Salipiger abyssi: one gene and its partner. The protein of the gene in region 1 interacts with the protein of each later gene in a pairwise test. Links are inferred from orthologs where the notes say so. Each region holds a gene or a part of one and is shown in the gene's direction. Other genes may lie near its edges.

The links.
Region 2: the proteins of Ga0080574_RS10515 (region 1) and def interact in binary tests that used the Escherichia coli proteins (3 or more experiments, as listed by UniProt). The link is inferred for Salipiger abyssi from one-to-one orthologs.

Annotation. Positions count from the first base shown.
Region 1 is NZ_CP015093.1:1,415,298-1,430,689, reverse strand. What follows is about bases 3,877-6,794. They hold Ga0080574_RS10515 (aspartate-semialdehyde dehydrogenase), read left to right. Parts: upstream 3,877-4,783; coding sequence 4,784-5,806; downstream 5,807-6,794. Other genes in these bases: Ga0080574_RS10510 (relaxase family protein), read right to left, coding at 6,342-6,794; Ga0080574_RS25875 (hypothetical protein), read left to right, coding at 6,047-6,184; Ga0080574_RS10520 (polysaccharide biosynthesis protein), read right to left, coding at 3,877-4,343. In the rest of the region: Ga0080574_RS26795 (sialate O-acetylesterase), read left to right, coding at 1-532; Ga0080574_RS10530 (threonine/serine dehydratase), read right to left, coding at 557-1,474; Ga0080574_RS10525 (LOG family protein), read left to right, coding at 1,553-2,395; more of Ga0080574_RS10520, read right to left, coding at 2,466-3,876; more of Ga0080574_RS10510, read right to left, coding at 6,795-6,833; Ga0080574_RS10505 (hypothetical protein), read left to right, coding at 6,958-7,290; Ga0080574_RS10500 (carbonic anhydrase), read right to left, coding at 7,301-7,948; Ga0080574_RS10495 (hypothetical protein), read left to right, coding at 8,088-8,480; Ga0080574_RS10490 (leucyl aminopeptidase family protein), read left to right, coding at 8,559-9,941; Ga0080574_RS10485 (C40 family peptidase), read left to right, coding at 9,938-10,768; Ga0080574_RS10480 (glutamine amidotransferase), read right to left, coding at 10,847-12,886; Ga0080574_RS10475 (DUF4159 domain-containing protein), read right to left, coding at 12,883-15,392.
Region 2 is NZ_CP015093.1:2,214,547-2,229,956, reverse strand. Bases 4,011-6,946 are described here. They hold def (peptide deformylase), read left to right. Parts: upstream 4,011-5,185; coding sequence 5,186-5,707; downstream 5,708-6,946. Other genes in these bases: def (peptide deformylase), read left to right, coding at 6,215-6,709; def (peptide deformylase), read left to right, coding at 5,721-6,218; Ga0080574_RS14365 (MalY/PatB family protein), read right to left, coding at 4,011-5,079. Outside these bases: Ga0080574_RS14400 (sigma-54-dependent Fis family transcriptional regulator), read left to right, coding at 1-56; ispH (4-hydroxy-3-methylbut-2-enyl diphosphate reductase), read left to right, coding at 137-1,087; Ga0080574_RS14390 (LysE family translocator), read left to right, coding at 1,084-1,698; Ga0080574_RS14385 (DUF3429 domain-containing protein), read left to right, coding at 1,695-2,150; Ga0080574_RS14380 (class I SAM-dependent methyltransferase), read left to right, coding at 2,147-2,734; rnhA (ribonuclease HI), read left to right, coding at 2,727-3,191; Ga0080574_RS14370 (trimeric intracellular cation channel family protein), read left to right, coding at 3,205-3,825; more of Ga0080574_RS14365, read right to left, coding at 3,901-4,010; Ga0080574_RS14345 (efflux RND transporter periplasmic adaptor subunit), read left to right, coding at 7,099-8,067; Ga0080574_RS14340 (efflux RND transporter permease subunit), read left to right, coding at 8,060-11,278; Ga0080574_RS26755 (calcium-binding protein), read left to right, coding at 11,437-14,352; Ga0080574_RS14330 (lytic murein transglycosylase), read right to left, coding at 14,366-15,410. UniProt on the Escherichia coli protein: Removes the formyl group from the N-terminal Met of newly synthesized proteins. Requires at least a dipeptide for an efficient rate of reaction. N-terminal L-methionine is a prerequisite for activity but the enzyme has broad specificity at other positions.

The DNA of each region.
Region 1 (15,392 bases):
CGACGACCGGGGAGATCGCATCGTCGAACTTGCGGGCGAAGGTGACGATCTTGTCGTCGCGCTGGTCGATACGGATCTGCGCCAGCATAGCCAGCATCTCGAAACGCTGACGCTGGCCGGGTCGGCGGATATTTCCGGCACCGGCAACGCGCTCGACAATGCGATCTACGGCAACGACGGCAACAATCGCCTGCACGGCGCCTGGGGCAACGATACGCTGGTCGGCGGCGCCGGCAATGACCGGCTCAGCGACAGCCGCGGGAACGATCTCTTCCAGGGCGGACCGGGGCAGGATGTCTTCGTTTTCTATGACGGTTTCGGGGTCGACCTCGTCACCGATTTCGAGCCCGACCGGCGGGGCGAGGTCATCGACCTGCGCGCCGTCTCGGCGATCACAGGGTTCGACGACCTGCTTGCCAGCCATCTCCGCAGCTTTGGCGGCAATGCGGTGATCGAAGACGGCGCCGGCAATATGATCGTCTTGCAGGGCATCGAGGTCAGCGATCTGAGCGCGAACGACTTTCTGTTCTGACGCCGCGGCGCGGGCCGATGCGGCTCAGGCGAGCGGATCGGGAGCGATATTGCCGCCGCAGACCAGCACCGCCACGCGCTCGCCGGGCGCTGGCACATAGGCGCCGGAGCGCAGCGCCGCCAGCGCACAGGCGCCGGAGGGTTCCACGAGCAGCCTGTGCGCCCGCCAGAGCGCGTGCTGGGCCTCGGTGATCGCCTCGTCGCTGACCAGCACGGAGCCGCCGAGATGATCCTGCGCGAGATCGAAGCAGATCGATCCGATCCGCCGCGCCCCCAGCGCGTTGGCCGCCACGCCGGCGACCTCAACATCCACCGGCTTGCCGGCCTCCAGCGCCGCGTTCAGCGCCCGCGAGCGCTCCGGCTCGACACCCACGACCTTGCGCGCGCCCTGAAGCCAGGCCAGCGCGCCGGCGATCAGCCCGCCGCCGCCCACGGCGATCAGCACCGTATCCGCCTCGAGCCCCTGGGCCTCCCATTCGCGCATCAAAGTGCCCTGTCCGGCAACCGTCGCAGGCCGGTCATAGGGGTGGATCTGCATGGCGCCGGTCTCGGCCTCATGGGCCTCCGCCGCCTCGGCGGCATTGGCGTATTCTCCGGGCACCACGGTCAGCGCCGCGCCGGTCTGCTCGATCAGCGCGATCTTTGCCGGGCCGGCGATCTCGGGCACGAAGATCTGCGCCTTGTGGCCCAGCCGGGTCGCCGCATAGGCCACTGCCGCGCCGTGATTGCCGCCCGATGCCGCGACCACGCCCGCCGCGGGCACCTCCGAGGACAGCAGCGTGTTGAATGCCCCGCGCGTCTTGAAACTGCCGGTATGCTGGAGCTGCTCCAGCTTCAGCGCGACGGGCTGGCTCCAGAGCGTCGCGCTGGTCATGACGGGGGTCACCTGTGCATGGCCGTCGATCCGGGCGGCGGCGGCGTCGATCTCGGGTTTCCAGTTCATTTGCATAGTCCCTTGTGGCTGGCGCGACGAGGGCGGACGCTATAGTCAGGGACAGCGCAGCACAAGGATCCCAGCCGCATGAACGACGACCGCCATTCCATCTTTCGCGATGCCGGGCGCGACCGCGAAACCGCCGAACAGATTCCCGACACGCCGCAGACCCGCGCGCCCTCTTACCGGCTGGCCTTTGCCGACGAGTCGTTCCTGTGCCGTGACGAGCTGCGCCCGGTGCGGTTGCAGCTTGAACTGCTCAAACCGCAGATGATCCTGGACGAGCGGCAGATCGATTCCACCGTCGTGCTGTTCGGCGGCGCGCGCATCCCGTCTCCGGCGGAAAAGCACAAGGCGCGCACGCAGACACTGGCTGATCTGTCGCATTTCTACGATGAGGCGCGGCTTTTTGCCCGCAGGATGACCGAGAAATCCGTTGCCTCGGGCAATCGCGAATTTGTCGTCGCCACAGGCGGCGGCCCCGGTGTGATGGAGGCGGGCAACCTCGGTGCGGAAGAGGCGGGGGGCGTCTCCATCGGGCTCAATATCGTGCTGCCGCACGAACAGGCGCCCAACACCTATGTAACGCCGGACCTGTGCTTCAACTTCCACTATTTCGCGATCCGCAAGATGCATTTCCTGATGCGGGCGCGGGCGATCTGCGTCTTTCCCGGCGGGTTCGGTACGCTGGACGAGCTGTTCGAGGCGCTGACGCTGATTCAGACCGGCCGCATGAACCGCGTGCCCTTCCTGCTCTTCGGCCGCGCCTTCTGGGAAAAGATCATCGACTGGGCGGCGCTGGAGGATGCGGGCACGATCAGCCCCGAGGATCTCGACCTCTTCCGCTTTGTCGAAAGCGCAGAGGACGCGGCGGCGATCATCGAGGAATGGGGCCCGGCCCCGGCGCGCGACGATATCCCCGGACGCTGAGCAGCGGATGCAAAAAAGGAGGCCGCCTGGCCTCCTGATACCCGCCCGGGAAACCCCGGCATGCGTCGCCTCAGACGCTTTGCATTTCCTCGCTCTGCGGCACTTTCTCGCCGCGCTCGACCCAGCGCGCAATGACCGCGCGGGCCATGTCCTCGTCGAGCCCGGTGATCGCGTTGCGCAGATCCTTCAGGGCGGTGGCGATCTCGAACTCCGACAGGTAGCTTTCCTGCGCCCGCATGATCTTGTGATGCGGCGTGGTCAGCATGTCGGAGGAGATCAGCAGCTCTTCATGGAGTTTCTCGCCCTTGCGCAGCCCGGTGACCTCTATCTCGATATCGCCCTCGGGATTGGCGGCGTTCTTGACCGAATAACCGGCGCCCTCGATCATCTGGCGGGCAAGCTTCTCGATCGGCACCGGGTCGCCCATGTCGAGAACGAAGACATCGCCGCCGCGCGCGAAGGAGCCGGCCAGCAGCACCAGACGGGCGGCTTCGGAGATGGTCATGAAATAGCGCGTGACCTTCCGGTCGGTCAGGGTGACCGGCCCGCCGCGGGCGATCTGCTCTTCGAAGAGCGGGATCACCGAGCCGGACGAGCCGAGCACATTGCCAAAGCGCACCATGGAAAAGCGGGTGCTGGTGCTGCGCGTCGCGAGATCCTGCACGATCAGCTCGGCGAGGCGCTTGGAGGCGCCCATGACATTGGTCGGGCGCACGGCCTTGTCGGACGACACCAGGATGAACCGCTCGACCCCGGCCTCGCGCGCCGCTTCCGCCAGGATCTTGGTGCCGATGACGTTGTTGTTGAGGCCGGAGAGCACATTGCATTCGACCAGCGGCAGGTGCTTGTAGGCGGCGGCGTGCAGAACCACCTCGATCCGGTGTTCCGCCATCAGGTCGGACATCTTCTTTTCGTCGAGCACGGAGCCCAGAACCGGGACGATGGTCAGCCCTTCGGAGAGGTCGCGCAATTCCTTGTCGATGCTGTAGAGACCGAGTTCGGAGTGATCGACCAGGACGACGCAGTCGGGCTTGCAGGCGATGAGCTGACGGCACAGCTCGGATCCGATGGAGCCGCCGGCGCCGGTGATCATGATGCGGCGCCCGGAATAGGCATGGCTGACGCCCGGCAGCTCGGATTCCAGACGGTTGCGCCCGAGCAGATCGTCGAGCGAGACCGGCGAGACGCGCTTGCGCAGCTCGCCTTCGCCAACCAGTTCCGCGAAGGAGGGCAGCGCGTGAACCTCGCAGCCGATGGCGCGCAGCCGGTGCGCGATTCGTGCCAGTTGCGGCTGGCTGATCGAGGGCATCGCGAGTACGACGCGGTCGATGCCTTTGCGGGCAATGAGATCTTTGATGGCCGAGGGCGCATGTACCCGGAGCCCTGAGATCAGCTGGCTTTGCAGGGTGGGATTGTCGTCTACGAAAGCGACAGGTTCGATGGCGTTGTCCTGGCGCAGCGCAGCGGCGAGCTGCTGTCCGGTCTGTCCGGCGCCATAGATCAGCACCCGCATACGGTTCTGGCCGCGCCGATAGATTTCGAAGGTGACGTAGCGCAGCAGGATACGCCAGCTTGCGCAAATGACCAGAAGCAGCAGGGTAAAGTTGAAATAGACCGCGAGCGACAGCGGCGGTGCCAGAATCCCGTCGAGCGCCACGCCCACGATGCCACAAGTCGCGGCAAAAGCGGCGGTCCGGGTGATCCCGCGCGTGTCATAGGCATTGAGCTTTATTTGCGGGAGGCCGAGTTTCCATGATGCATAGCCGCCCACGACGACCAGCGCGCCGATCAGCGGCAGAAGGGTCAGGATGAGCGGCAGGTTCGGATTGACGGCGGCATTCAGGGCGAGCGCCGAGAACATTGCGATCCCGATCATGCCGGCATCCATCAGCATGAAAAGAATCTGCTTCTGCGCTCGCGTCAAAGATGTGACGAACCTGTAGAACATGATATTCCGTCCTCCACGAACGCAGTTCGCTCAACGAGATTTACAATAGCGTGACGCAGCCCTTATACGATCAACCAGAGCGCTAATGCGAAACGCGATTCATCTGCCTAACCAGTGATCAAATTCAAGTGTTATCTACGCGACTGCACAAACGTTAGACAAGTATGGAATTTCTGCACCTGCGAAAATTGGCGGGATTTCACCGATAGCCGTTTCAATTTGCCGGGATTTTCGGCATCACGGCAGGCTCGCTGAAAATTAGCACAGATCTGCGCCGCCGGCGGATTCCCGGGCTCGGGTGGGGCTCGATTCGAGCCTGCATGGCGTCAGCGCAAAAATAAACCCCCCTTTCACTGCGCGGGGGCATGCGATATGAGGCGCGCCAGTCCGGCGCGGCGCAAACCGGCGCCCGCGCGGACCGCAAACCGAAGGAGACCCAGATGGGCTATAAGGTCGTTGTCGCCGGTGCCACGGGAAACGTGGGCCGAGAAATGCTGAACATCCTCGCCGAGCGCGAGTTTCCGGTGGATGAGATCGCGGTGCTGGCATCGCGAAAATCGCTCGGCACCGAAGTGAGCTTTGGTGACAAGACACTCAAGACCCAGGATCTCGACACGTTCGATTTCACCGGCTGGGACATGGCACTGTTTGCGGTGGGCTCCGAGCCGACGAAGAAATATGCGCCCAAGGCGGCGGCTGCCGGCTGCGTGGTGATCGACAACTCGTCGCTCTACCGCTACGATCCCGATGTGCCGCTGGTGGTGCCCGAGGTGAATGCCGACGCGGTTCTGGGCTATTCGAAGAAGAACATCATCGCCAACCCCAACTGCTCGACCGCGCAGATGGTCGTGGCGCTGAAACCGCTGCATGATCGTGCCAAGATCAAGCGCGTCGTCGTCTCGACCTATCAGTCCGTCTCCGGCGCCGGCAAAGAAGGCATGGACGAGCTCTGGGATCAGACCAAGGCGGTCTATAACCCGGTCTCTGAAGTGCCGCCGAAGAAGTTCCAGAAGCAGATCGCCTTCAACGTCATTCCGCATATCGACGTCTTCATGGAAGACGGTTCGACCAAGGAAGAATGGAAGATGGTCGCCGAGACCAAGAAGATCGTCGATCCCTCGATCAAGGTCACGGCAACCTGCGTGCGGGTGCCGGTCTTTGTCGGCCATGCGGAGTCGATCAATATCGAGACCGAGGATTTCCTCGACGAGGACGAGGCCCGCGACATCCTGCGCGAGGCGCCGGGTATCATGGTGATCGACAAGCGCGAAGCCGGCGGCTACGCGACGCCGGTGGAATGCGTGGGCGACTACGCCACCTTCGTCAGCCGGATCCGCCAGGATTCGACCATCGAAAACGGTCTCAACCTGTGGTGCGTCTCCGACAACCTGCGCAAGGGGGCAGCGCTGAACGCGGTGCAGATCGCCGAAGCGCTCGGGCAGAAAGTGCTGAAAAAGGGCTGAGCACGGTTTTCCGCCAGTGAAACGGAATGGAACGGCGTCCTGCGGGGCGCCGTTTTTCGTTTTGTTTCAAATGCGACCTATTCCGAGGGATAGGACACCTGCGCCTTTGTTGCCTGCAATCTACCCCTCGGACGGCTGGCTGCGGGGCGTGCACTGCGGTATTTCAATTGCAAGGGCCGCAGGACGGCGCGCCCAGAAAGGTCCAGAAGGGCAGACCCAGAGACTTCCAGGAGCCCAGACATGACCGCCGACCTGATCGAAATCGCCCGCGGCCGCCGCAACGCCGCTCTCACCGCCCGCAGCCTGATGCTCTGCGAACGTCACGAGCGCCCGGTTATGGGAACCGTGGACCGCGTCCTGCGCTACCTCGGGCTCTGATCCGTTTCATGCGGTTGCCGCCGGAGGACGGCCGTCGCGCCGGTGCCGGTTCTTGCGCCTTGCCTCGCGGACCCATCTCTCTCTCTCGCCCGCTCTCTCTCCGGGTCCGGGATGGCGCAAGACCGGCTATGTGGATTTCGATCCGTGCATCAGGGGGTCATCGCTCGCGAAAAGGCTCGCGGTCTATGACGTCGAAGTCGTCTTCTTCCTGTCGGGGCACCGGCGGAAGGATAGGTTCAGCCAAGCGGCGATGCGGATGTCCGGGAAAGGGACGACCGAAACGGCGCATCAGGGTGACATAGCTCTGACCGAGTTCCGAGGCCTTGCAGAGGCGCGTGCCATCGGGATGGGAATGCAGCGCGAGGCCGCCGCCCGCCGGATGAAGCGCGAAACCCTTGTCGCGCAGGCGTGTCCGAAGATCGTCCCAACTGCGGGCCTCGGCCAGATCCGCGGCGAGGAGGACCCGCAAGGGGCCGAGGAGCTGCTCATCCGCCCGATTGGGCGACTTCGCGCCGTTGCGCTGGCGCCCGATCTCGGCGGCCAGCGCCTCCCGGATCACCCGCCCCAGCGTCTCGTCTCTCTGTCGCGCCAGCCGCAGCGCCGCCTCGTAAAGCGGGCCGGGCAGACGCACCGTCACATCCCGTTCCATCATGCGCCGCCGCGTGCCGGTGCAAGGTTAACATTCGATTAGTGCCATTGAGGCAAGGGCTGCGCCCAATTTTCGTCAAATTTGAGTCGCAGCCTCTCTAATCACCCAGCCCAGGAGGTGAGAGATGCAAGTCCAGACACGCGCTGCCGAGGCCCAGCCCCATCCTGCCGCGCTTCCCGATCCGCTCGATTGCGAAACCGCCGCGCTGTTGCGCCAGGTGCTGCTGCCGATCTTCGAGTCCGCGTCGGAATGGGCGATCCTCGCCGCCGCGCTGGCGCGGCGGGGCTATGGGCTCACCTTCCGCATGGGCCACATGGTCATTCTGAACGCCGAAACCGGCATCGCGCTCTGCACCGGCGGCGCCATCGGTGCGCCGCTCGGTACGCTCAGCGCCCGGCTCGGGCGCCCCGCAGTGAAGCTCAACCCCGACGGCTGCACCGCCGAGCTCGATTGCTGAACGCGCGCGCTCAGACCGCGACGAAGCCCCCGGCCTTGGGGTCGTAGACCTCGAGCTCGCCCTTGCCGATCTCATGCCAGACGCCGTGCAGGCTCATCTCTTCGGCTTCGACGGCCTCGCGCACGAAGGGAAAGCTCATCAGATTGCCCAGCGAGGTCAGCACCGCCTGATGCTCGAGCGCCTTCGAGACCTTGTCCTCCGGCAGATCCTTGACCTTCTCGTAGCCTGGCCGGAGAATATCCATCCAGCGCCCGACAAAGCTCGATTTCTCTTCCAGCGCCGGCGCCTTGCCGGAGCACATGTCGAGGCAGCCCTGTACGCCGCCACAGCTGGAGTGGCCCATGACGATGATATGCGCGACCTTCAGCGCGGTGACCGCGTATTCCACCGCCGCCGAGGTGCCGTGGTGATCGCCATCGGGCTCGTAGGGCGGCACAAGGTTGGCGATATTGCGGTGGATGAAGAACTCGCCGGTATCCGCGCCGAAAATCGAGGTCACGTGCACCCGGCTGTCGCAGCAGGAAATCACCATCGCGCGGGGATGCTGCCCCTCCGATGCCAGCCGCCTGAACCAGGCATGGTTTGAGCTATAGCTCGTGGCCTTCCAGCCCTGAAAACGCTGGACGAGATATTGCGGTAGCGGTTTTGCGGCCTGCATCACGGTCTCCTGCTCGCATCACAATCCGACAAGGAAATACGCTGTATTCAAGTGGAATTCGAGAGAAGAAATGCGGCCGGTCTAACCTTTTGGGAACTTCGGAGCGTTACTCAACACGGCTGTGGGGACGTGATCGAGGATGGACGAGGTGGTGGAACAGGTCGCAATACTGTCCCCGAGCGAGACGCCGGGGCTCGATCCGGAACGGCTTGCGGAGCTCTACGCCCGGCTCGGCGCGCGCGACGGCGAGAACATGGTGTGCCGCGCCATGGAAGAGCTGGCCTGCCGGCTCGGACAGGCGGATCGCTTCTACGAAGAGGGCGATCTGGCGCAGATGCGCAAATGCACGCGCGCGCTCGGTGCCATTGCCGGGGAAATCGGCATGACCGGGCTCAGCCGGATCGCCATCGACGTGGTGCAATGCATCGACGATGGCGATGCGGTGGCGCTGGCCGCGACGCTGGCGCGTCTGGCCCGCATCGGCGAGGGCTCGCTCTACGCGGTCTGGGATCTTCAGGATCTCTCCGTCTAGCGCGCCTCGCTGCCCCTTGCAGGCGCCGCCCGCATCGCTAGGCTCCCGGCACGATCATTTGCCAGAAGGGGCCCGCTCATGTCATTCCGTTTCGCCGCACCCGACGCGCAGGCGCTGCCGCTGCATCTCGTCGAAACGGATGGGCTGGAGGGCTGGCTTGCCGGCCAGCCGGACTCCGTCCGCGGCTGGGTCGAGACCAGCGGTTTTGCCGGCGCCATAGGCGAGGCGCTGCTGCTGCCGGGCGAGGCCGGGCAGCCGGTCGCGGCGCTTGCCGGCTATGGCAGCGCCGCTGCCCGCCGCCGCACCCGCTTCGCGCTCGCCGCCGCCGTGGCAAAGCTGGGCGGCGGCACGTTCCGCATCGCCTCGGGCCTGCCCGTAGGCAAGGCCGAAGAAGAGGCGCTGGGCTGGCTGCTCGCGGGTTACCGCTTCACCCGCTACGCCGGCAGCGAGGGCAAGACCGCCCGGCTCGTCGCGCCGGATGGCATTGACGCGGAAAAGGTCGAGATCCTCGCCGCCGCCGAGGCGCTGACCCGCGATCTGGTCAACACGCCCGCCTCCGACATGGGTCCGCAGGAACTGGAGGACGCGGCGCGCGCGCTGGCCAAAGAGTTCTCCGCCGGGATCGAGGTGGTGTCCGGCGCGGCGCTGGAAGAGGGCTTTCCGATGATCCACGCGGTGGGTCGCGCCAGCCCGCGCGCGCCGCGGCTGATAGACCTGCGCTGGGGCAGCGCGGGGCCGAGCCTCACGCTGGTCGGCAAGGGGGTCTGTTTCGACACAGGCGGGCTCAACCTCAAGCCGGGCAGCTCCATGGGGCTGATGAAGAAGGATATGGGCGGCGCGGCCAATGTGCTGGGCCTCGCTCGCGCCATCATGGCGCTGGGGTTGAAGCTGCGGCTGCGCGTGCTGATCCCGGCGGTGGAGAACAGCGTGTCAGGCAATGCCTTCCGCCCGCAGGATATTCTCACCTCGCGCAAGGGGCTGACGGTGGAGATCAACAACACCGATGCCGAGGGCCGGCTGGTGCTGGCCGACGCGCTGGCGCTGGCCGATGAGGAGACGCCCGACCTGATCGTCTCCATGGCGACGCTCACCGGCGCCGCGCGGGTGGCCGTGGGCCCGGATCTGGCGCCGTTCTACACCGATGACGAGCCGCTCGCGGCGGCGCTCTCGGCGGCGGGCACCGCGGCGGCGGATCCGCTCTGGCGGATGCCGTTCTGGGAGCCTTACGAGGCCCGGATCGAGCCGGGGATCGCTGATCTCGACAATGCCCCGGCGGGGGGCATGGCGGGCTCGATCACCGCCGCGCTCTTCCTGCGCCGCTTCGTGACGGAGACGCCGCGCTACGCGCATTTCGACATTTACGCCTGGCAGCCGAGCCCGGCGCCCGCGCGGCCCAAGGGCGGGCTGGGGCAGGGCCCGCGCGCCATTCTCGGCGCGCTGCCGCAGGCGCTGGGGCTGTGACCGACCGCCGTCGCAGACCGGCCAATGACCGGGTCGTGGCGCGCGCGCATGCCACCGCCTTCCCGGAGCTGACACCGGTCGAGCCCGAGCCCTGTTACATCGCTCAGCCGGTGGTTGATCTCAGCCTCTCGCCCGGTGGCCGTCGCGACCGGCAGCTGCGCTATGGCGATGCGTTCGATCTTCTGGAGCGCCGCGAGGGCCATGCCTTCGGTCATGCGCCGGGGGCGGATTATGCGGGCTGGGTGCCGGCAGAGGCGCTGGAGCCCGCCACCGCGCGGGGCGCGCCGAGCCACAAGGTCTGTGTGCGCCAGACCCACGCCTATAGCGCGCCGGATTTCAAATCCCCGGAGCGGCGGGCGCTGAGCCATCTCTCCGCTCTCGCCGCCGGACGCTGCGAGGGGCGCTTCACCGAGACCGAACTGGGCTGGGTGCCGACTGTACATCTCTCGTCGCAGACCGAGAGTGACCCGGTTGCGGTGGCGGCGCGCTATCTCGGCACGCCCTATCTCTGGGGCGGGAATTCCGGCTTTGGCATCGACTGCTCTGGGCTGGTGCAGGCGGGTCTTGCCGCCTGCGGCATTGCCTGTCCCGGCGACAGCGATCTTCAGGAGGCGGAGCTGGGAGAGACGCTGCCCGCCGGAACTGAGCCCCGGCGCGGCGATCTGCTGTTCTGGAAGGGCCATGTCGCCCTTGTCTCGGATCCACAGACGCTGCTGCACGCCAATGTGTTTCACATGGCGGTGGCCTATGAGCCGCTCGGTGCCGCGATTGCGCGGATCGCCGAGCAGGGCGACGGGCCGGTCACACGGCACGCGCGGCTGGGTTAGGACAAGTTTCTTCGAAGAAACTTGCAAATCTCTTCGAAGAGATTTGGCGGCTCCGGATCGTGCCGGAACCGCGCGCCTCTAACGCCGCCCCTCGCGCAGCCAGGCGCCGATGATGAAGCCCGACGCAAGCAGCAGGGTCAGCCAGGCCGGCAGCAGCGGAATGTTCCGCACATCCATGGTCTCATAGGCTTCGCGCGGGGTGATCCCGATCCAGCCGCGCCCGGCGGCGGGCCGGCCCGCGCCGACCGGGCGGATGCTGGGTAGCCCCTCTTCCAGCCGCATCACCCCGCCGCGCATCGTATCGATCACCGGCTCCAGCGCTTCGCCGCTGGCGATGGTCTGCTCGAATTCGCGCGGGGCGGCGGGGCCGAGGCCGATCACCGCCTCTTCCTCATCGTTTTGCAGCCGGTAAAGCCCGATCTCGGGGCCCTCATAGAGCGCTTCGTAGCGGCCCGGCGACACCTCTTCCAGCGTCACCTCCTCGGTCTCGCCATCGGGCCGCGTCACCGTCACGCTGCCGACGCTTTCGCCCAAGGTGCGGCGGATGATGCGCATGCTCTGCCCGGTGGCCTCGGCCCAGAGCGCCTCTTCCTCCAGCTCCGGCTCCTTCATCATCCAATGCGCCAGCCGCCGCAGCAGGTCGAGCTGCGGCCCGCCGCCCTCGTAGCCGCGCGACCAGAGCCAGGCCTGATCCGAGGCGAGCAGCGCCACGCGACCCTCGCCGACCCGGTCGAGGATCAGGAGCGGCCTGTCGTCGACGCCGGACATGACCACATCGCCCTCCAGCGGTTCCAGCTCGATCTGGCGCAGCCAGCGGCCCCAGGTCTCGGCACCGGTCAGCCCGGCGGTGACCGGGTGGCGCTGGCCCAGATCGGTGACCTTGGGCCGATAGCCCTGGTCGATCACCCGGGCGGTGGGCTCGGCGGGCAGGATCTCTGACAGGGGCGAGCGATAGATGGAATCGGCGCTGGCGAAATCCGGCCCGGCGGCGACCAGCACGGCACCGCCCTGTTCGACATAGTTGCGCACATTGTCGAGATAGATCGCCGGCAGGATGCCGCGCCGCTTGTAGCGGTCGAAGATGATCAGGTCGAAATCCTCGATCTTCTCCAGAAACAGCTCGCGCGTCGGGAAGGCGATGAGCGACAGTTCCGTCACCGGCACGCCGTCCTGTTTCTCGGGCGGGCGCAGGATGGTGAAATGCACCAGATCGACCGAGCTGTCGGATTTCAGCAGGTTGCGCCAGGTGCGCCCGCCCGCATGCGGCTCGCCCGAGACCAGGAGCACGCGCAGCCGGTCGCGCACGCCGTTGATCTGCACCAGCGCCGCGTTGTTGCGGTCGGTGAGCTCGCCCTCGCCCTCGGGGGTGGAAAAGCGGATCACGTTCAGCCCGCCATGCGGCAGCTCGATCGGCAGATCCACATCCTCGCCGATGGGCACGGTAAAGCTCTGCGGCTCGCCGCCATCGACGGAGATGTCGAGCGCGGTATTCGCGGCCTCGGGCGCGGCGCCATCGTCCTCGATCCGCAGGGTCAGGGTGACCGGCTCGCCGAGAATGGCAAAGGCGGGCGCGTTTTTCACAATCAGCCGACGGTCCCAGTCCTCATCCCGTCCGGTCATCAGCAGATGCATCGGCGCGGGCAGGGTCGGCGCGCGGTCGAGATCGTGCAGCCGCCCGTCCGAGAGCAGGAACACCCCGGCGATGCGACCACGCGGTTCCTCGGCCATGGCCGAGGACAGCGCCGTCATCAGCTGGGTGCCGGTGTCGCCCTCGCCGTCGCCGACCTCGATCCGGCGCAGTTCGGTATTGGGGCGGGCGGCGATGCGCGCTTCAAGCGTCGCCGCCGCGTCCTCGGTCACCTCCAGCCGGTCGGCGAGGCGCTGCGAGGCGCTCTTGTCCACCACCATCAGCACGATATCCGAGAGCGGCGCGCGATCCTCTTCCTGAAAGCTGGGCTGGGCCAGCGCCGCGACCAGCACGAAGCCGGCAAAGAACCGCAGCGGCCAGCCGGTCAGCCCGCGCCAGAGCGCCAGCACGACTCCGGCCAGCGCCACGGCAGCGAATGCCCAGATCAGCGGCCAGGGCAGCAGCGGGTCGAAAACGATCTGCCCGGTCATTGGCCCAGCCTGTCGAGCAGCGCCGGCACATGGACCTGGTCGGATTTGTAATTGCCTGTCAGCACATGCATCACCAGATTGACCCCGAAGCGATAGGCGATCTCGCGCTGGCGCTCGCCGGCAAAGCCCGAGCCCATGCGCACCAGCGGATTGCCGCGCTCGTCGGTGGCCCAGGCGGCGGCCCAGTCATTGCCGCCGATCACCACGGGGGTCACATTGTCGTTGAGATTGCGGAAGGGCATGCCCTCGATCAGCTCCGCATCGGGGGGCGCCGCCTCGACCCAGACATCGCGGCTGGCATAGCGGCCCGGGAAGTCCTGAAGCAGGTAGAAGGTGCGCGTCAGGACGTGGTCCTGCGGCACCGGTTCCAGCGGCGGGATGTCGAGCGGCGCGGCGAGCTGTTGCAGCTTGCGCCCCTCCGGACTGGCGGCGCCAAAGCCCGCCACATCCGCATCGCGGGTGTCAAAGAGGATCATGCCGCCCGAGCGGAGATATTCGTTGAGCTTGGCATAGGCCTCGGCGGATGGTGTCGGCTGGCCGGCGGTGACCGGCCAGTAGAGCATCGGGAAAAACGCCAGCTCGTCGGTTTCGAGATCGACGCCCACCGGCTCGGCGGGCTCGACGGAGGTGCGGAAGAACAGCGTGTCCGACAACCCGCGCAGCCCGGCCTGCGCCAGATCGTCGAGCTGCCGGTCGCCGGTCAGCACATGCGCCAGCGTCACCTCGGAGGCGGCGAGGATCGCGGCGGCGTCGCTCTCTTCCTCCTGCGCGCGGCTCTGGGCCGGAAGGATCAGCAGCGCCGCGAGGAGCGCCGCCGCCGCGCCGCGCGCCCTTGGCCCGCCGAGGCGGCCCGACAGGGCCAAGGAGGCGATCACGTCGGCCAGCAGCAGTGCGATGGCGCCGGCCAGCAGCCAGCCCGCCAGCGGCGTCTCCTGCGGCCGTGACAATCCCTCGACCGAAATCCGCTCCGGCCAGAGTGCCGGTTCCAGCACCGTCTCCGCCGTCACCGTGTTGCGCGCCAGGCTGCGTTCCTCGCCCTGATAGAGCCCCGGCATCAGCTCCGGTCCCAGAGGCGTGCTCAGCAGATCCTCGCCCGCAACGCCGGGCAGGGTGCCGGCATCGCCGACCCGCCCATAGGCGTCGAGCACCCGGATCGGTTGCCAGATCGTGCCTTCGAGATCCTCCGCCTCGGGCGCGGCGGGCATGGTCGAGACCGCCAGCCGTTCCAGCATCTGCACAAAGAGCCCCGACAACGGCAAGGAGGACCATTCCGCATTGGCGGTGACGTGGAACAGCACGACCTGCCCCTGGCCCACGCGCTTGCGCGTCACCAGCGGCGTGCCGTCGGTGAGCTGCGCGATCACCCGCGACGCCAGCGTCGGGTCGGGCTGTGCCATGACCTGAGAACTGACGGTCACGTCCTCGGGGATGTCGAGCCCGTAGAACGGGCTGTCCTCGGGGAAGGGCGCCAGCGATTTAGGCTCGCCCCAGCTCATCGCGCCGCCGACCGAGCGCCCGCCCGCGCGCAGCCGCACCGGCATCAGCGCATCCTCTTCGCTGCGGCTCACATCGCTCGCCGCCAGACGCGGCCCGGCAAAGCGCAAGAGCGTGCCGCCGGCCTCCAGCCACTCCAGGATGCCCGCCTCTTCGCCCGGCGCCAGCGTCGCCACATCGGCCAGCACGATCACATCCGGGTTGGCGGGCAGCACCGCCTCCAGCGTGCCGTCGAGCAGCTCGGCGGTGGGCACCAGCGCCTTGTGCAGGAAGTGCAGCGGCGAGAGCAGCTCCAGCCCCTCGCGGTTTTCGTTGCCGGCGATCAGCGCGACCTCGCGGCGGCGCAGGCTGTCATCGGGCAGCGCCACGGCGCCGGCGCTGCGGGCGCCCTCGATCTCGAAGCGGGTGATGCGCGCGCGCAGCTCGGCGGGCAGGTTCAGCACCAGCTCGGCCTCGGTGGCGGATTGCTCAAAGATCACCGGATTGCGCGCCAGCACCGCCGGGTTGCCCGCCGGATCGAGCCCATGCGCCGCGACCGACAGCTCGGTCTCCGGCCCCGGGCGCAGCCGCCGCAGGGCCAGCGCCACATGGCCGTCCTCGAACCGCGGCGGGGTCAGGGCGTAATGCGCGCGCGGGCTTTCGAACACGGTGACGGTACCGCGCGATTCCAGCGCCGAGAGCAGCGCCGCACGGCTGTCGCGGGCGAGCCCGTCGGACATCCAGTAGCTGTCGAAATCCTCCTCGGGCAGCAGCGACAGCGCACGCGCCATGCGGTCCTCGTCGGGCTGCCAGGGCTCGGGCTGAATGCCGGTGAGGCGGCTTTTCAGCACGCCCGCCGCCTGGAATTGCGGTTCTTGCGGATCGGTGAGCCGCATCAGTGCCACGGGCCGACCGTCGCGCTCGGCGCGGGTCAGCAGCGTGTCGAGCGCTTCGAGCCGGGCGCGCCAGTCCGACGCGCTCGACCAGCTGGCATCCATCACGACCAGCAACGGGCCGGAGCCGGCGCTGTCGC
Region 2 (15,410 bases), 800 kb from region 1 along the record:
TCTCGCGCCCGACGCTCTACCGCAAGATCAAGCAATACGGCATCCCGCGCGACTGATCCCCCGTCATCGCGCCGCGTCCGCACCACTGGACCTGAGCGCCTCTTGGCCTTACCTGTTGGCACAACAGGAGACCGTCATGACCAAGCCCCCGCTCACCCTTCACCTTGCCGCGCCGCGCGGGTTCTGCGCCGGCGTCGACCGGGCGATCAAGATCGTCGAGATGGCGCTCGAGAAATGGGGCGCCCCGGTCTATGTGCGGCACGAGATCGTGCATAACAAATTCGTCGTCGACGGGCTGCGCGCCAAGGGCGCGGTCTTTGTCGAGGAGCTGGAGGAATGCCCGCTCGACCGACCGGTGATCTTTTCCGCCCATGGCGTGCCAAAGGCGGTGCCTGACGAGGCGGCGCGGCGCGAGATGGTCTATGTGGATGCCACCTGCCCGCTGGTCTCCAAGGTCCATATCGAGGCCGCACGGCATCACGAGAACGGCTTGCAGATGATCATGATCGGCCATGCCGGCCACCCCGAGACCATCGGCACCATGGGCCAGCTTCCCGAAGGCGAGGTGCTGCTGGTCGAGACCGTGGCCGATGTGGCGCAGGTCGAGGTGCGCGATCCGGCGCGGCTGGCCTTCGTCACCCAGACCACGCTCTCGGTCGATGACACGGTCGACATCGTCGCGGCGCTGAAGGCGCGCTTTCCGCAGATCATCGGCCCGCACAAGGAAGACATCTGCTACGCCACCACCAACCGGCAGGAGGCGGTCAAGGCCATCGCACCGGACTGTGACGCGCTGCTCGTGGTGGGCGCGCCCAACTCGTCGAATTCGAAACGGCTGGTCGAGGTCGCCCGCAAGGCCGGTTGCGCCTATGCCCAGCTTGTGCAGCGCGCCGACAATATCGACTGGCGCGCGCTCGACGGCATCCGCTCGGTCGGCGTGACCGCCGGCGCCTCGGCCCCCGAGGTGCTGATCGACGAGGTGATCGACGCGTTCCGGGAGCGCTACGACGTGGAGGTGAAGATGGTGGAAACCGCACAGGAAAACGTGGAATTCAAGGTGCCGCGCGTGCTGAGGGTTCCCGCATGATCTCGGCGCAGTTCCTGCTGACCGCGCTGGTCGTGGTGCTCGCCCCCGGCGCGGGCGTCGTCTATACGCTGGCCATCGGGCTGGGTCAGGGCCGCCGCGCCGCGATCTGGGCGGCGCTCGGCTGCACCTTCGGGATCGTGCCGCATCTGCTGGCGGCGATGCTGGGGCTGGCGGCGCTGCTGCACACCTCCGCCCTGCTCTTCACCACCGTGAAGCTCGCCGGTGCCGCCTACCTGCTCTGGCTGGCGTTTCAGGCGCTGCGCTCCACCGGGGCGCTCGCGGTCACCGCCTCGCAACGGTCCGAGACCGGCCCCCGCACCGCCAAGCGCGGCGCGCTGCTCAATATCCTCAACCCCAAGCTGTCGCTGTTCTTTCTCGCGCTGCTGCCGCCCTTCCTGTCGGGCAACCCGGCCAGCGCCAATGCCGAGATGCTGCTGCTGGGCGGCGTCTTCATGGCGATGACCTTTGCGGTCTTCGTGCTCTACGGGCTCTTCGCCGCCCGCGCCCGCGACTGGCTGCTCGGCAGCGAGCGTGCCATGCGCTGGCTCAACCGGTCCTTTGCGGCGATCTTCGCACTGCTCGCCGGGCGCCTCGCAATGGAGCGCGCATGACCGCCCCGATCCCGCGCAGCGCGCTGCTCCTCGCCATTGCGGGGCTGCTGCCCTTCCTCTGGGGCGTCGCCACCCTGCTGATCGACCCGGCCTATGACCTCGCCTACAGCACCCTCGGGGGCCGCTTCGTCGCGCCCTATGTGCAGCTGAATTACGGTCAGGTCATCCTCGCCTTCATGTCCGGCGTGCTCTGGGGCTTTGCCACCAAGGCGCGCGCCGAACAGGCGGCGATCTGCTATGCGCTCTCGGTCATCCCGGCGCTCTGGGCATTCTTCATGGCCGGCGGCGGACCGGTCTCGGCGGCGATGAACCTGATCTTCGGCTATCTCGGCCTGCTGGCGCTCGACTGGCAGTTCTGGCGCTGGGGGCTGGCGCCCGGCTGGTGGATGCGGCTGCGCCTGCCGATGACACTGGCGGTCATCGCCTGCCTGCTCGTGGGGGTGTTCCGGTGAGCGACGACGAGACCCTGCGCGTCTACGAGACCCGCGCCGCCGATTACGCCGATATGGCACGGCAAGAGCCCTATCCGACGCTCCGCGCCTTCGTGACCGCCCTGCCCGAGGCCGCGCATGTGCTGGATTTCGGCTGCGGCCCGGGGCTCGACGCGGCGCATATGGCGGCGCAGGGCTGCACCGTCGAGGCGCTCGACGCCTCAGCCGAGATGGTCCGCCTCGCCGCCGCCCGCCCCGGCGTGTCGGCACGGCAGGGCAGTTTCGACGATCTGACGGCAGAGAGCGCCTATGACGGCATCTGGGCCAGCTTCAGCCTGCTGCACGCGCCCCGCGCCTACATGCCCCGCCACCTCGCCGCCATCGCCCGGGCACTGAAGCCCGGCGGGCTGCTCGGACTCACGCTCAAGGAAGGCACGGGCGAGAAACGCGACCGGCTCGGACGGTTCTACACCTATTACACCGAGGCCGAGCTGCGCGCCCTGCTCGCCGCCGCCGGGCTCACCGTCACACAGGTGACGCGCGGCTCGGGAACCGGGCTTGACGGCACCGCCTCGGACTGGATAAGCGTCACCGCCCATGCCTGAGCTATATGCCTATACCGACGGAGCCTGCTCCGGAAATCCCGGCCCCGGTGGCTGGGGCGCCCTGCTGCGCGCCATGGACGGCGACAGCATCGTCAAGGAGCGCGAGCTCAAGGGCGGCGAGGCCGAGACCACCAACAACCGGATGGAGCTGCTGGCGGCGATCAACGCGCTGGAATCGCTGTCGCGCCCCTCGACCATCACCGTGATCACCGACAGCGCCTATGTGAAGAATGGCGTCACCGGCTGGATCCACGGCTGGAAGCGCAACGGCTGGAAGACCGCCGCCAAGAAACCGGTGAAGAATGCCGAGCTCTGGCAGCGTCTCGACGAGGCGCAGAAACGCCATTCGGTGACCTGGGAATGGGTCAAGGGCCATGCCGGCCACCCGGAGAACGAACGCGCCGACGAGCTGGCCCGCGCCGGCATGGCGCCCTTCAAGCCGGGCAACGGAAAGTGACGCAGGGGGCGCCATGACCCCGCTCGACCTGCTCGATTACGCCTCCGTCCTGATATTCGCCCTGACCGGCGCGCTGGTGGCCAGCCGCGCGCAGCTCGATATCGTCGGCTTTGCCTTCCTCGCCTGCCTCACCGCGCTCGGCGGCGGCACGCTGCGCGACCTGCTGCTCGACCGCGAGATCCTGTGGATCGCCGATCCGGCCTATCTGGCGGTGGCCTGCGGTGCGGCCACCCTCGTCTTCTTCACCGCGCATCTTCTGGAAAGCCGCTACCGCGCGCTGCTCTGGCTCGACGCGGCAGCGCTTTCCGTGGCCGTGGCCGCCGGTGCCGGCATCGCCCTGCGCGACGGCGCCGGCGCGCCGGTGGTGCTGGTCATGGGGGTGATGACCGGCTGCATGGGCGGGCTGATGCGCGACGTGGTGGCCAACGAGGTGCCGCTGCTGCTGAAACAGGGCGAGCCCTACGCCACCTGCGCGCTCGGCGGCGCCGGCGCCCTGCTCGCCGCCCATGGCTCGGGGATGGAGCCCGGCCCGGCGGCGCTGATCGGCGCCATCCTCACCTTCGTGCTGCGCGGCGGCACCATCGCTTTCGGCTGGCACCTGCCCGTCTACAAGAGCCGCCCGCCCCGGCAGTAACCGGCGCGGGCGCTTTCATCTTTCCGGCAAATACTCACCGGCGCGCAGCGCGCGCCCGGCAACGTGTACCGCCCCTCACTGAAGATCGGCAAAGGCCTTTTGCAGCCGCGCGCCCGCCTCCTCGACCCGCGCCCGCGGCGTCGCGAAGTTGAAGCGCAGGAAGCTCTCGCCGCCCTGCCCGAAGGCCGGACCCTGGTTCGCCGCGATCCGCGCCTCCGTCTCGACCCGCGTCGTGAACTCCTCGGCGCTCATGCCGGTGCCGGCGAAATCCACCCAGGCGAGATAGGTCGCCTCCAGCGGCATGGAGCGCAGCCCCGGGATCGCGTTCACCATCTCGTCGAAAAGCCGCCGGTTGCCGTCGAGATAGGCGGTCAGCTCGTCGACCCAGGCCGCGCCTTCGGGCGAATAGGCCGCCGTCGCCATGTGCAGGCCGAAGGAATTGGGCGAAATCCCCAGCCCCCCCATGCGCTCGGCAAAGCGCGCGCGCAGATCCGGGTCGGCGATAATGACATTGCCGGTATGGGCGCCCGCGATATTGAAGGTCTTGGTGCTGGCGGTCATCATCACCAGACGCTCGCTCACGCCGTCATCCGCCAGCGCCATGGGCAGGTGTTTCTGCCCGGGCATCACCAGATCGTGGTGAATCTCGTCCGAGACCAGAATGAGGTCGTGACGCTTGGCGAACTCGGCCACGCCCTTGAGCTCGGCCCGGCTCCAGACCCGGCCGCCGGGGTTGTGCGGCGAGCACAGGACGACCAGACGCTCCTTGCCGGTCATCATCGCGTCATAGGCGTCGAAATCCATCTCGTAACGGCCGTCGCGCAGCACCAGCGGGCATTCGACCACCTCGCGCCCCGCCGAGCGAATGACCCGATGAAAGGCGTGATAGACCGGCGTGAACAGCACCACCCCGTCGCCCGGCGCGGTATAGGCGTCGATGCAGAGCCCGGTGCCGTTCACCAGCCCGTGGGTGGTGAAGACCGAGGCCGGGTCGACCTCCCAGCCGTGGCGTTCCTTCATCCACCAGCCGATCGCGTCGAGATAGGCGGCATCGTCGCCGAAATAGCCATAGACGCCGTGATCGAGCATCTTTTGCAGCGCCTCTTGGACGCAGGCGGGCGGGCGGAAATCCATATCGGCCACCCACATCGGCAGACCGCCATCCGGCGAGACGCCGAACAGCGACTCCATCTTGTCCCATTTTGCGGAATGGGTGCCGATGCGGTCGATCACCTCGTCGAAGCGGCTGGTCATGGGGGCGCGTCCTCTCAACTGTTTGCGCGCGAACGCTAGCGCGCCGGGCGGCGAGCGCAACCCCCACCTGCTTGCGCAAAGCGGCGCATATGCCTAGATGATGTGCATGAAGCGGCCCATTCTCATCCACCCCGATCCGCGGCTGAAAAAGCTCTGCGATCCTGTGCCCGATCTGTCGGACGATCTGCGCGTTCTGGCCGACGACATGCTGGAAACCATGTACGAGGCGCCCGGCATCGGGCTGGCGGCGCCGCAGATCGGCGTGCTGTCGCGGCTGATCGTGCTGGATTGCGCCAAGCCCGACAATGGCGAGGATCCGCGCCCGCTGGTGATGTTCAACCCGCGCGTGCTGGCCAGCTCGGACGAGCGCAATGTCTACGAAGAGGGCTGCCTGTCGATCCCCGACCAATATGCCGAGGTCGAGCGTCCGAAGGTTGTCGATGTGGAATGGCTCGACCGCGACGGCAAGCTGCATGCCGAGACATTCGACGGGCTCTGGGCGACCTGCGTGCAGCACGAGATCGACCACCTCGACGGCAAGCTCTTCATCGACTATCTCAAGCCGCTCAAGCGCCAGATGATCACCCGCAAGATGGTCAAGCTGAAGCGCGAGCGCGCGCGCGCATGACGGTGGCGGTCTGATGGCCCTGCGCGACATCCTTCTCTGGCCCGATCCCCGGTTGAAACAGCCCTGTGCCGAGGTCGCCGACCCGGCCTCGCTCGGCGATCTGATCACCGACATGTTCGAGACCATGTATGCCGCCCCCGGGCGCGGGCTGGCGGCGCCGCAGGTCGGGGTGCTGAGCCGGGTCTTTGTCATGGATGCGGGCTGGAAGGACGGAGACATGACCCCGCTCGCGCTGATCAACCCGCATATTCTCGAGGTGTCGGGCGAGACCCAAGCCGGCGACGAAGGCTGTCTCTCGATCCCCGGCGTCACCGCGCGGGTCACCCGCGCGACGCGCGTGCGGATGGGCTTCACCGACCTGACCGGCGCCGCGCAGGAGCGTGTCTTCGAAGGCGCCGAGGCGGTGATCGCGCAGCACGAATACGACCATCTCGACGGGCTGGTGCATTTCGACCGGCTCGACCCGGAGGTCGCGGCGCGGCTGATGCGGGACTACGAGGCGCAACGATGAGCGTGCGCCCCTGCCTGCCCTGGCCCGACAAGCGCCTGCGCAGCCCTGCCGCGCCGGTCGCGGCGATCACCGACGAGGTGCGCGCGGTCTGGCAGGACATGATCGACACGATGGAGGCGATGCCCGGCGTCGGCATGGGCGCGCCGCAGATCGGCGTGATGCTGCGGCTGGCGGTGGTCGATGCCTCCGAGGAGCGCGGCCAAGCGGTGCGCATGGCCAATCCCGAGATCCTGCACGCCTCGATCAAGCTGCGCGCCCATGACGAGGCCAGCCCCAACCTGCCCGGCGTCTGGGCCAAGATCGAGCGCCCGCGCGCGGTGACTGTGCGCTTCATGAATGCCGAGGGCGAGATCGAAGAGCGCGATTTCGTCGGGCTCTGGGCGACCTCGGTGCAGCATCAGATCGACCACCTGAACGGGCGTATGTATTTCGATCACCTGAGCAAGACCAAGCGCGACATGCTGCTGCGCCGGGCGAAAAAGGCGCGGTAAGGGGGGGGTGGGCAGATTGCCCATCCTAAGGTGGAGCGTTGCGCGGGCGCGGGACAAGGCCGAAGGCCGCCGCGCCATCGCCGGCCCGTCCCCCGGGCTGGCGATTTGGTGACACCAGTGCTGTGTGTCGAGATCTTTCGGACTTGGCCGGGATAAATCGAGAGGTTCCGAGGGAAGCTCGCCACCCCACGGGCCGGCGATGACGCGGCTCGTTCCGGTTTGGCACGCGTAGGGTGGGCAATCTGCCCACCACACACCCGCCCCTTCCCCACACACTCCGAATCCGGAATACTCGCACCATCCGTTCCGGCTTTACATATTCCAAATAAAATACATGAATGCCGAATTGAGTCGCGGGCCTTCCCGCCCGCCGAACAGAAGAGGTTCCGATGCGCGCCCTGATCGCTCTTTGCGCCACGCTCTTCGCCTCGGCCCTCTCCGCCGAGACGCTTGAGATCTCCCCGCAACCCGTCACCATGTGGAAATCCGTCTTCGGGCAGATCGAATCCCGCGTGCAGATCCCCGCCCGCGCCCGCATCGGCGGCACCATCGAGGAACTGACGGTCACCGAAGGCGACCGCGTCGAGGCCGGCCAGCAGCTCGCCCGGATCGAGGACGACAAGCTGCAATTCCAGATCGACTCGCTCGACGCCCAGCTCGAAGCGGCGCGCGCCCAGCTCACCACGGCGCAATCGGAGCTGACCCGGGGCAACGCGCTGCTCGAACGCGGCGTGATCACGACGCAGACCCACGAGCAATTGCAGACCAATGTCGATGTGATCACCTCGAACATCTCCAACCTTCAGGCACAGCGGCTGGTGGTCGAGCAGCAGATCTCCGAGGGCGCGGTACTGGCGCCGGCTGCGGGCATCGTGCTCTCGGTGCCGCTGTCGCGCGGCTCGGTGGTGACCATGGGCGAAAGCGTGGCCGAGATCGGCGGTGGCGGCACCTTCCTGCGGCTCAGCGTGCCCGAACGCCATGCGGGCGATCTTGCCGAGGGCGACGAGATCGTCATCACCGGCGCCGAGGGCACGCGCACCGGGCGGCTGGTCAAGCTCTACCCGCTGATCCAGGGCGGGCGCTTGCAGGCGGATGTGGAGGTCGAGGGGCTCGACGCGCGCTTTGTCGGGCGGCGTGTGCCGGTACGACTGCCGGTCGGCACGCGCGAGGCGCTGCTGGTGCCCGAAAGCGCCCTCACCCGCGCCGGCGGGCTCGATTTCGTGACCGTCGAAACCCCGGACGGCCCGCTCGCGCGCGTCGTCGTGCCCGGCGAGACCGTCGAGCAGGACGGCACGCCGTTCCGCGAGATCCTCACCGGGCTACGCGCCGGCGATCGCGTGGTGACGCGCGATGAGTGAGCAGGACGACACTCCCGAAGGCGCGCTCGGGCTTGCCGGACGGCTGACCCGCGCCTTCATCCGCTCGCCGCTGACGCCGCTCTTCCTGCTCGCCTCGCTGGCGGTGGGGATGATCGCGCTGGTCTCGCTCCCGCGCGAGGAAGAGCCGCAGATCTCGGTGCCGCTGGTGGATATCCATGTGCAGGCCGCCGGGCTGCGCGCCGAGGACGCTGTGAAGTTGATCACCGAACCGCTGGAGACCATCGTCAAGGGCATCGACCAGGTCGAGCATGTCTATTCCGACACCCGCGACGATCAGGCCATGGTCACCGCGCGCTTCGAGGTCGGGGTCAGCGCCGATACCGCCATCCTGCGGGTGCGCGACAAGATCATGGCCAATCTCGACCGCATCCCCGTGGGCATTCCCGAGCCGCTGGTGGTGGGCCGGGGCATCAACGACGTGGCCATCGTCACGCTGACCTTTTCGCCGCAACCCGGAGAGGACACGGTCACCGCCGCCGATCTCACCCGCATCGCCCGCGAGGTCGAGGTGCGGCTGGCGCGCACGCCGGATGTGGGCCTGACCTATGTGATCGGCGCCACCGACGAGGCGCTGCGCATCGCGCCCGACCCGGAGCGGCTGGCGCTTTACGGCGTGACGCTGCAACAGCTCGCCGGCAAGATCGAGGGCGCCAACACCGCCTCCCCCGCCGGCACGCTGCGCGACGGCGGCCAGCAGGTCGGGCTGGTGATCGGCAAGACCCTCACCACACCGGAAGAGATCGGCAATCTGGAGCTGACCGCGCGCGACGGGCGCACGATCTATGTCCGCGATGTCGCCGATGTGGAGCTGGTCGGCGATCTCGACGAGCAGCACGTCGCGACGCTCACCCGCGAGAATGGCGAGATCCGCCGCATGCCCGCCGTGTCGCTGGCGGTGGCCAAGCGGGCGGGATCGAACGCCGTGGTGGTGGCGGAGAGCATTCTGCATCAGGTCGAGGAGATGCACGGCAGCATCATCCCCGCTTCCGTGCATGTGGAGGTGACCCGCGATTACGGCGAGACCGCCGATGAAAAGGCCAACGAGCTGCTCTTTCACCTCGGGCTGGCCACGCTCTCCATCGTGGCGCTGGTGCTGGTCACCATCGGCTGGCGCGAGGCGGTGGTGGTCGCCATCGTCATCCCCGTCACCATCCTGCTCACGCTCTTTGCGGCGAATTTCATGGGCTACACGCTGAACCGCGTGTCGCTCTTCGCGCTGATCTTCTCCATCGGCATCCTCGTGGACGACGCCATCGTTGTGATCGAGAACATCGCCCGCCACTGGGCCATGCACCCGGGCAAATCCCGCGCCACGGCGGCGATCGAGGCGGTGGCCGAGGTCGGCAACCCCACGATCGTCGCGACGCTGACCGTGGTGGTGGCGCTGCTGCCCATGCTCTTCGTGAGCGGGCTCATGGGGCCCTATATGTCGCCGATCCCGGCAAACGCCTCTGCCGCGATGATCTTTTCCTTTTTCGTCGCGGTGATCATCACGCCCTGGCTGATGCTCAAGGTGGCGGGCAAGGCGCCCATGACGGGCCATGGCGAGGGCACAGCGCATAAGCAGTTCAGCCCGATGGGCCGCTTCTACGCCCGCTTCGCCCGCCCGATCCTGGCGCGCAAATCGGTGTCGTGGATCTTTCTGCTGGTGGTGATCGTGCTCAGCTTCGGCTCGCTCGCCGCGCTCTATACCAAGGACGTGACGGTCAAGCTGCTGCCCTTCGACAACAAGTCCGAGCTCTCGGTCATGGTCGACCTGCCCGAAGGCTCATCGGTCGAGGCGACCGACGCGGTGGCGCAGCAGGCCGCCCGCATCGCCATGGAGCTGCCCGAGGTGATCTCGGCCCAGACCCATGCGGGCGCGGCCTCGGCCTTCAACTTCAACGGGCTGGTACGGCATTACTACCTGCGTCAGGGGCCGGAGATGGGCGATGTGCAGCTCAACCTGCTGCCCAAGGCCAAGCGCGACCGCGCCAGCCACGAGATCGCGCTGGAGCTGCGCGGCATGCTGGCCGCGCTCGATCTGCCCGAGGGCACGGTGCTGAAAGTGGTCGAGCCGCCCCCCGGCCCGCCGGTGATCTCGACTCTGCTGGCCGAGGTCTACGGCCCCGATGCCGAGACCCGCCGCCTGGCTGCGGAAAAGATCCGCGCGGCCTTTGACGAGGTGCCCTATGTGGTCGATGTGGACGACAATTACGGCATCCGCCCGCCGCGCCTGCGCGCCGTGCTTGCCCCGTCGGAGCTGGATTTCTTCCAGGTGCAGGAGGCCGACGCGCTGCAAACGCTGCAACTGCTCAATGGCAGCGTTACCGTGGGCTATTCGCATCGCGGCGGGGGCCGCCGGCCGATCCCCATCGTCATCGCCCGCGACAAGGCGCAGCGCGTGCTGGACAGCGAGGCGCTCTCGACCCCGGTGCCGGCCAACGCCCTGCCCGGCGGGCGCGGCGTGGTGGAACTGGGCGATGTGGTGGAGATCGAGGCGGAGCGCGCCTCCTACCCGATCTACCGCCGCAACGGCTATGACGTGATCATGGTGCAGGGCGAGCTGGCCGGCGATTTCGAAGCGCCGCTCTACGGCATGCTCGCGGTGGCCGACCGGCTCGACGCGATGGAGTGGGAGGAGGGCACAAAGCCCCAGATCTCGCTGCACGGTCAGCCGGAGAGCACCGAGCATGTCACCCTGCTCTGGGATGGCGAATGGGAGGTGACCTGGGTCACCTTCCGCGACATGGGCGCGGCCTTCGGCGTGGCGCTGCTGGGGATCTATATCCTGGTGGTGGCGCAGTTCGGCAGCTTCCGCCTGCCGCTGGTGATCCTGACGCCGGTGCCGCTGACCTTCCTCGGCATCATGCTGGGGCACTGGCTCTTTGGCGCGCCGTTCTCGGCCACGTCGATGATCGGCTTCATCGCGCTGGCCGGCATCATCGTACGCAACTCGATCCTGCTGGTGGATTTCATCCGCCACGCCGACCCGGAGGGCAAGGTCACGGTGGATGTGCTGATCGAGGCCGGCGCGACGCGGTTCAAGCCGATCCTGCTCACCGCCATCGCGGCGATGATCGGCGCGGCGGTGATTCTGGCGGACCCGATCTTTCAGGGTCTGGCGATCTCTCTGCTCTTCGGGCTGCTCAGCTCGACCGCGCTGACGGTGCTGGTGATTCCCGCGATCTACCGCATCTTCAAGACCTGAAACGCCCCGGCGCCGCCCTCTGGCGCCGGGATTCGGTCAAATTGCCTTAATATCGTCAATAATTCGCCTTCACATCCCGCCTTTGCAGGAGGAGAACGACGATATTCGGGCAGACGACCTCCGCATAAGAGGCCGCCACAGACACGATTGGCAGCTCTATGACAACTTATCTGGTGACTTCATCCAACTGGAACGACCCCGGTTTCTGGAGCGGGCTCAGCGAGTCCTCCGAGGGGCACACGTTGGATTTTTCCGAACTTCCGGCACATTTCCACGTGAGTTTTGACGAGGATGCGGCCTTTCTGACCATCTTCGACGGCAGTTCAGGCTTCATCGTCGGCGACAGCTCGGTCAATGGCGGCGCCGACGCCTATCTGAGCGGCCCGACCCATTACAGCTATTTCGAAGTGCTCACCGGCGGCGAGGGCGACGATACGCTCGACGGCGGCGATGGCGACGACACGATCGACGGGATGGGCGGAGACGACCGTCTGCTCGGCGATGCCGGCGACGACGAGATGCGCGGCGGCGCGGGCAACGACTCGGTCTTTGCCGGATCCGGCGCCGACACGGTCGAAGGCGGCAACGGCGACGATGTCGTCTATGGCAACGAGGATGGCGACAGCCTCACCGGCGGCGCGGGCAACGACTCGATCTATGGCGAATACGGCAACGATTATGTCAGCGGCGGCGATGGCGACGATCACCTCGAAGGCAACGAGGGCGACGACACGATCTATGGCGGCGCGGGCAACGACTGGATGCGCGGTTCCTATGCCAATGATGCGCTCTATGGCGGCGCCGGCGACGATTACCTCTGGGGCGGCTATGGCGACGACACGTTCCATATCGAGAACGGCTTTGGCAACGACACCGTGGATGCCGAGGATGTCGACGAGGTCAATGGCGACCTGCTCGACCTCTCCGCCGTCACCGACGGGCTGCGCATCGACATGCGCTCGGGCAATCCGCAGACCGGCACCGTGACCGACGGCACCTATACGCTGCAATACGATGCCGTGAACAATATCCTGCTGGGCGCCGGCGACGATACCGTAGCACTGGCCGATCTCGGCGGGCTCGACACGGTGGACGGGTTCGAGGTGCCGACGCTGGAGGCCGATGGCAGCTACGCCAGCCACGACATGCTCGACGTCTCCGAGCTCACCGACTGGGACGGCAACCCGGTGGACACCGATCATGTCACCGTCACCGACACCGTGGGCGACGGCTCCGGCGATGCGGTGCTGCGCTTTCCCTGGGGCGAGGCGATCACCCTGACCGGCGTCAGCGTCGCGGATGTGCAGAGCCCCGAGCAACTCGCCGCCATCGGCATTCCACTGGCCGGCACGCCCACCGATCCGGTCGATCCCACCGATCCGACAGACCCTGTGGACCCGACCGATCCCACGGATCCCACTGACCCGACCGATCCCACCGACCCCGTGCCCGGTACGGATCTGCCGCAGATCGACGGCGCTTTCGAATTCGAGGCCACCGTGCGCTTCGACGATATCGGCGCCGGCGGCAGCCAGCGCGTGTTTGAGTTTTCCGGCAATGGCACCAGCATCTCTTTCGGCCAGCTCGGCCCCAGCACGGCGGTGCTGTTCGAGATCGTGCAGGACGGTACCACCTCGCTGATCGTCGCCGAGGACGCGCTTGTGGAGGGCGAGACCGCCACCTGGACGGTCGGCGTCGACGAGACCGGCTTCATGTATATCGACAAGGACGGCGTGCAGGTTGCCGAGGGCGATGGCGTGGTGCCCACCGATATCGAACGCGACTCGGCCCTGCTCGGCCAGTCCGGCAATCCCGAACTGACCCCGCTTCAGGGCGAGATCACGGATGTCAGCATCGCCCAGGGCGAGACCGTGTGGCACGATGACGGAACGACGAGCCCGGCCGATCCGGCGGATCCCACCGACCCGGTCGACCCTGTGGACCCGACGGACCCCACCGATCCTGTCGATCCGACCGATCCCGCCTCCTACGCCGAGCCGCCGCAGATCGACGGCGCCTTCGAATTCGAGGCCACCGTGCGCTTCGACGATATCGGCGCCGGCGGCAGCCAGCGCGTGTTTGAATTCGCCGGCAGCGACAGCAGCATTTCCTTCGGTCAGCTCGGCCCGAGCCAGGCGGTCTATTTCGAGATCGCCCAGGGCGGCACGACCTCCTATATCGTTGCCGAGGACGTTCTGGTCGAGGGCGAGACCGCAACATGGACGGTCGGCGTGGACGAAACCGGCTTCATGTATATCGACAAGGACGGTGAGCAGGTCGCCGAGGGCGATGGCGTGGTGCCCGCCGATGTCGAGCGCGACAGCAATCTTCTGGGCGAGTCCGAGAACCCCGACCTGACCCCGCTTCAGGGCGAGATCACGGATGTCAGCATCACCCAGGGCGAGACCGTCTGGCATGACGACGGAACCACCGAAACGCTGCCCGCGGACGATCCGGAAGATCCGGCGCCCTACATGCCCGACCCTCTGATCGCCCCGGACCTACCGCAGATCGACGGCGCCTTCGAGTTCGAGGCCAATGTGCGCTTCGACGATATCGGCGCTGGCGGCAGCCAGCGGGTCTTCGAGTTCGGCGGCGAGGGCGACGACCGTATTTCCTTCGGTCAGCTCGGCCCGAGCAGCGCCGTGTATTTCGAGATCATGCAGGGCGATACAGTGTCCTACATCGTCGCCGAAGACGCGCTGGTCAATGGCGAGACCGCCACATGGACGGTCGGCGTGGATGAAGGCGGCCTGATGTATATCGACAAGGACGGCGTGCAGATCGCCGAGGGAGACGGGAGTGTTCCCGCCGATGTGGAGCGCGTTTCAAACATGCTGGGGGCGTCCAGCGATCCCGAGTTGACGGCGCTGCGCGGCGAGGTCTCCGATGTGACGATCACCCAGGGCGGAACGGTCTGGACCGATAGCGACGAGACGGACGCCGTGGCAAAAACCGTGGATATGCCACCGCCGGACAATGCGCTGGATCACGACGACAGCGCCGCCGATCTGCTCAGCGAGGGACAGCCCGGCGATGTCTACGACACCGCCGACACCGATCTCTTCGTCTGAGACACGGCGGCGCTCAGCCGCGCCGCAGCCGCAGCAGCAGATCGCGCGAGGGCGTGCCGGTAACCGGCAGGCCCGACCGTGCCTGATAACCCTGGATGGCGGCCTCTGTCTTGCTGCCGAACACACCGTCGGCACCGCCTGTGTCAAAGCCCGCGCGCGTCAGCAGCGATTGCAGCTCCTTGCGGTCGTCGATGGTGAAACCGTAGCGATCCGGCGGGAAACTGCCGCGCAGCGGCCCCGCCCCGGCGATACGGTCGGACAGATGCCCGACACCCAGCCCGTATTTCTCGGCGTTGTTGTAGCGCAGGATCACGTTGAAATTCCGGAAAACCAGGAAGGCCGGCCCGCCGGTGCCCGAAGGCGCAAGGATCGAGCCGCTGCCGCCCGGAAGCGATCCGCCGCCCGCCGGGCGCACACCGAGCGCCGCCCAGTCGGCGCCCGCGCGGCGCGTGCCGCGCCCGGTGAGCCCGGCATCGAACCCGTCCGGTAGACGCACCTCCAAGCCCCAGGGCTCGCCTCGCCGCCAGCCGCTGCGCGACAGGTAATTCGCCGTCGAGGCCAGCCCGTCGGTGGGATCTTCGGACCAGATATCGCGCCGCCCGTCGCCACGGAAATCGACGGCGTATTCCTGATAGGTGGTGGGAATGAACTGCGTGTGCCCCATCGCCCCGGCCCAGCTGCCGGTGAGGCGCGAGGCGGTGGTGTCGCCGCGTTGCAGGATGCGTAGCGCCGCCATCAGCTGCGACTCGAAGAACGCGCCCCGCCGCCCGTCATAGGCCAGCGTCGAGGCCGCTGAGACGACGGGGATATCACCACGCCGGGTGCCGTAATTGCTCTCCATGCCCCAGACCGCCGTCACCACCTCGGACGGCACGCCGTAGCGCGCTTCGATCTCGCCCAGCAGCCCGGCATTGCGGCGCAGCTCCGCCCGTCCCTGCGCCACCTTCTGCTCCGAGGCAGCGATAGCAAAGTAATCCTCGAGCGTGCGTGTGAATTCCGTCTGACTGCGGTCACGCTCAACCACGCCGGGCAGGAATCCAGCACCGCGAAACGCGGTA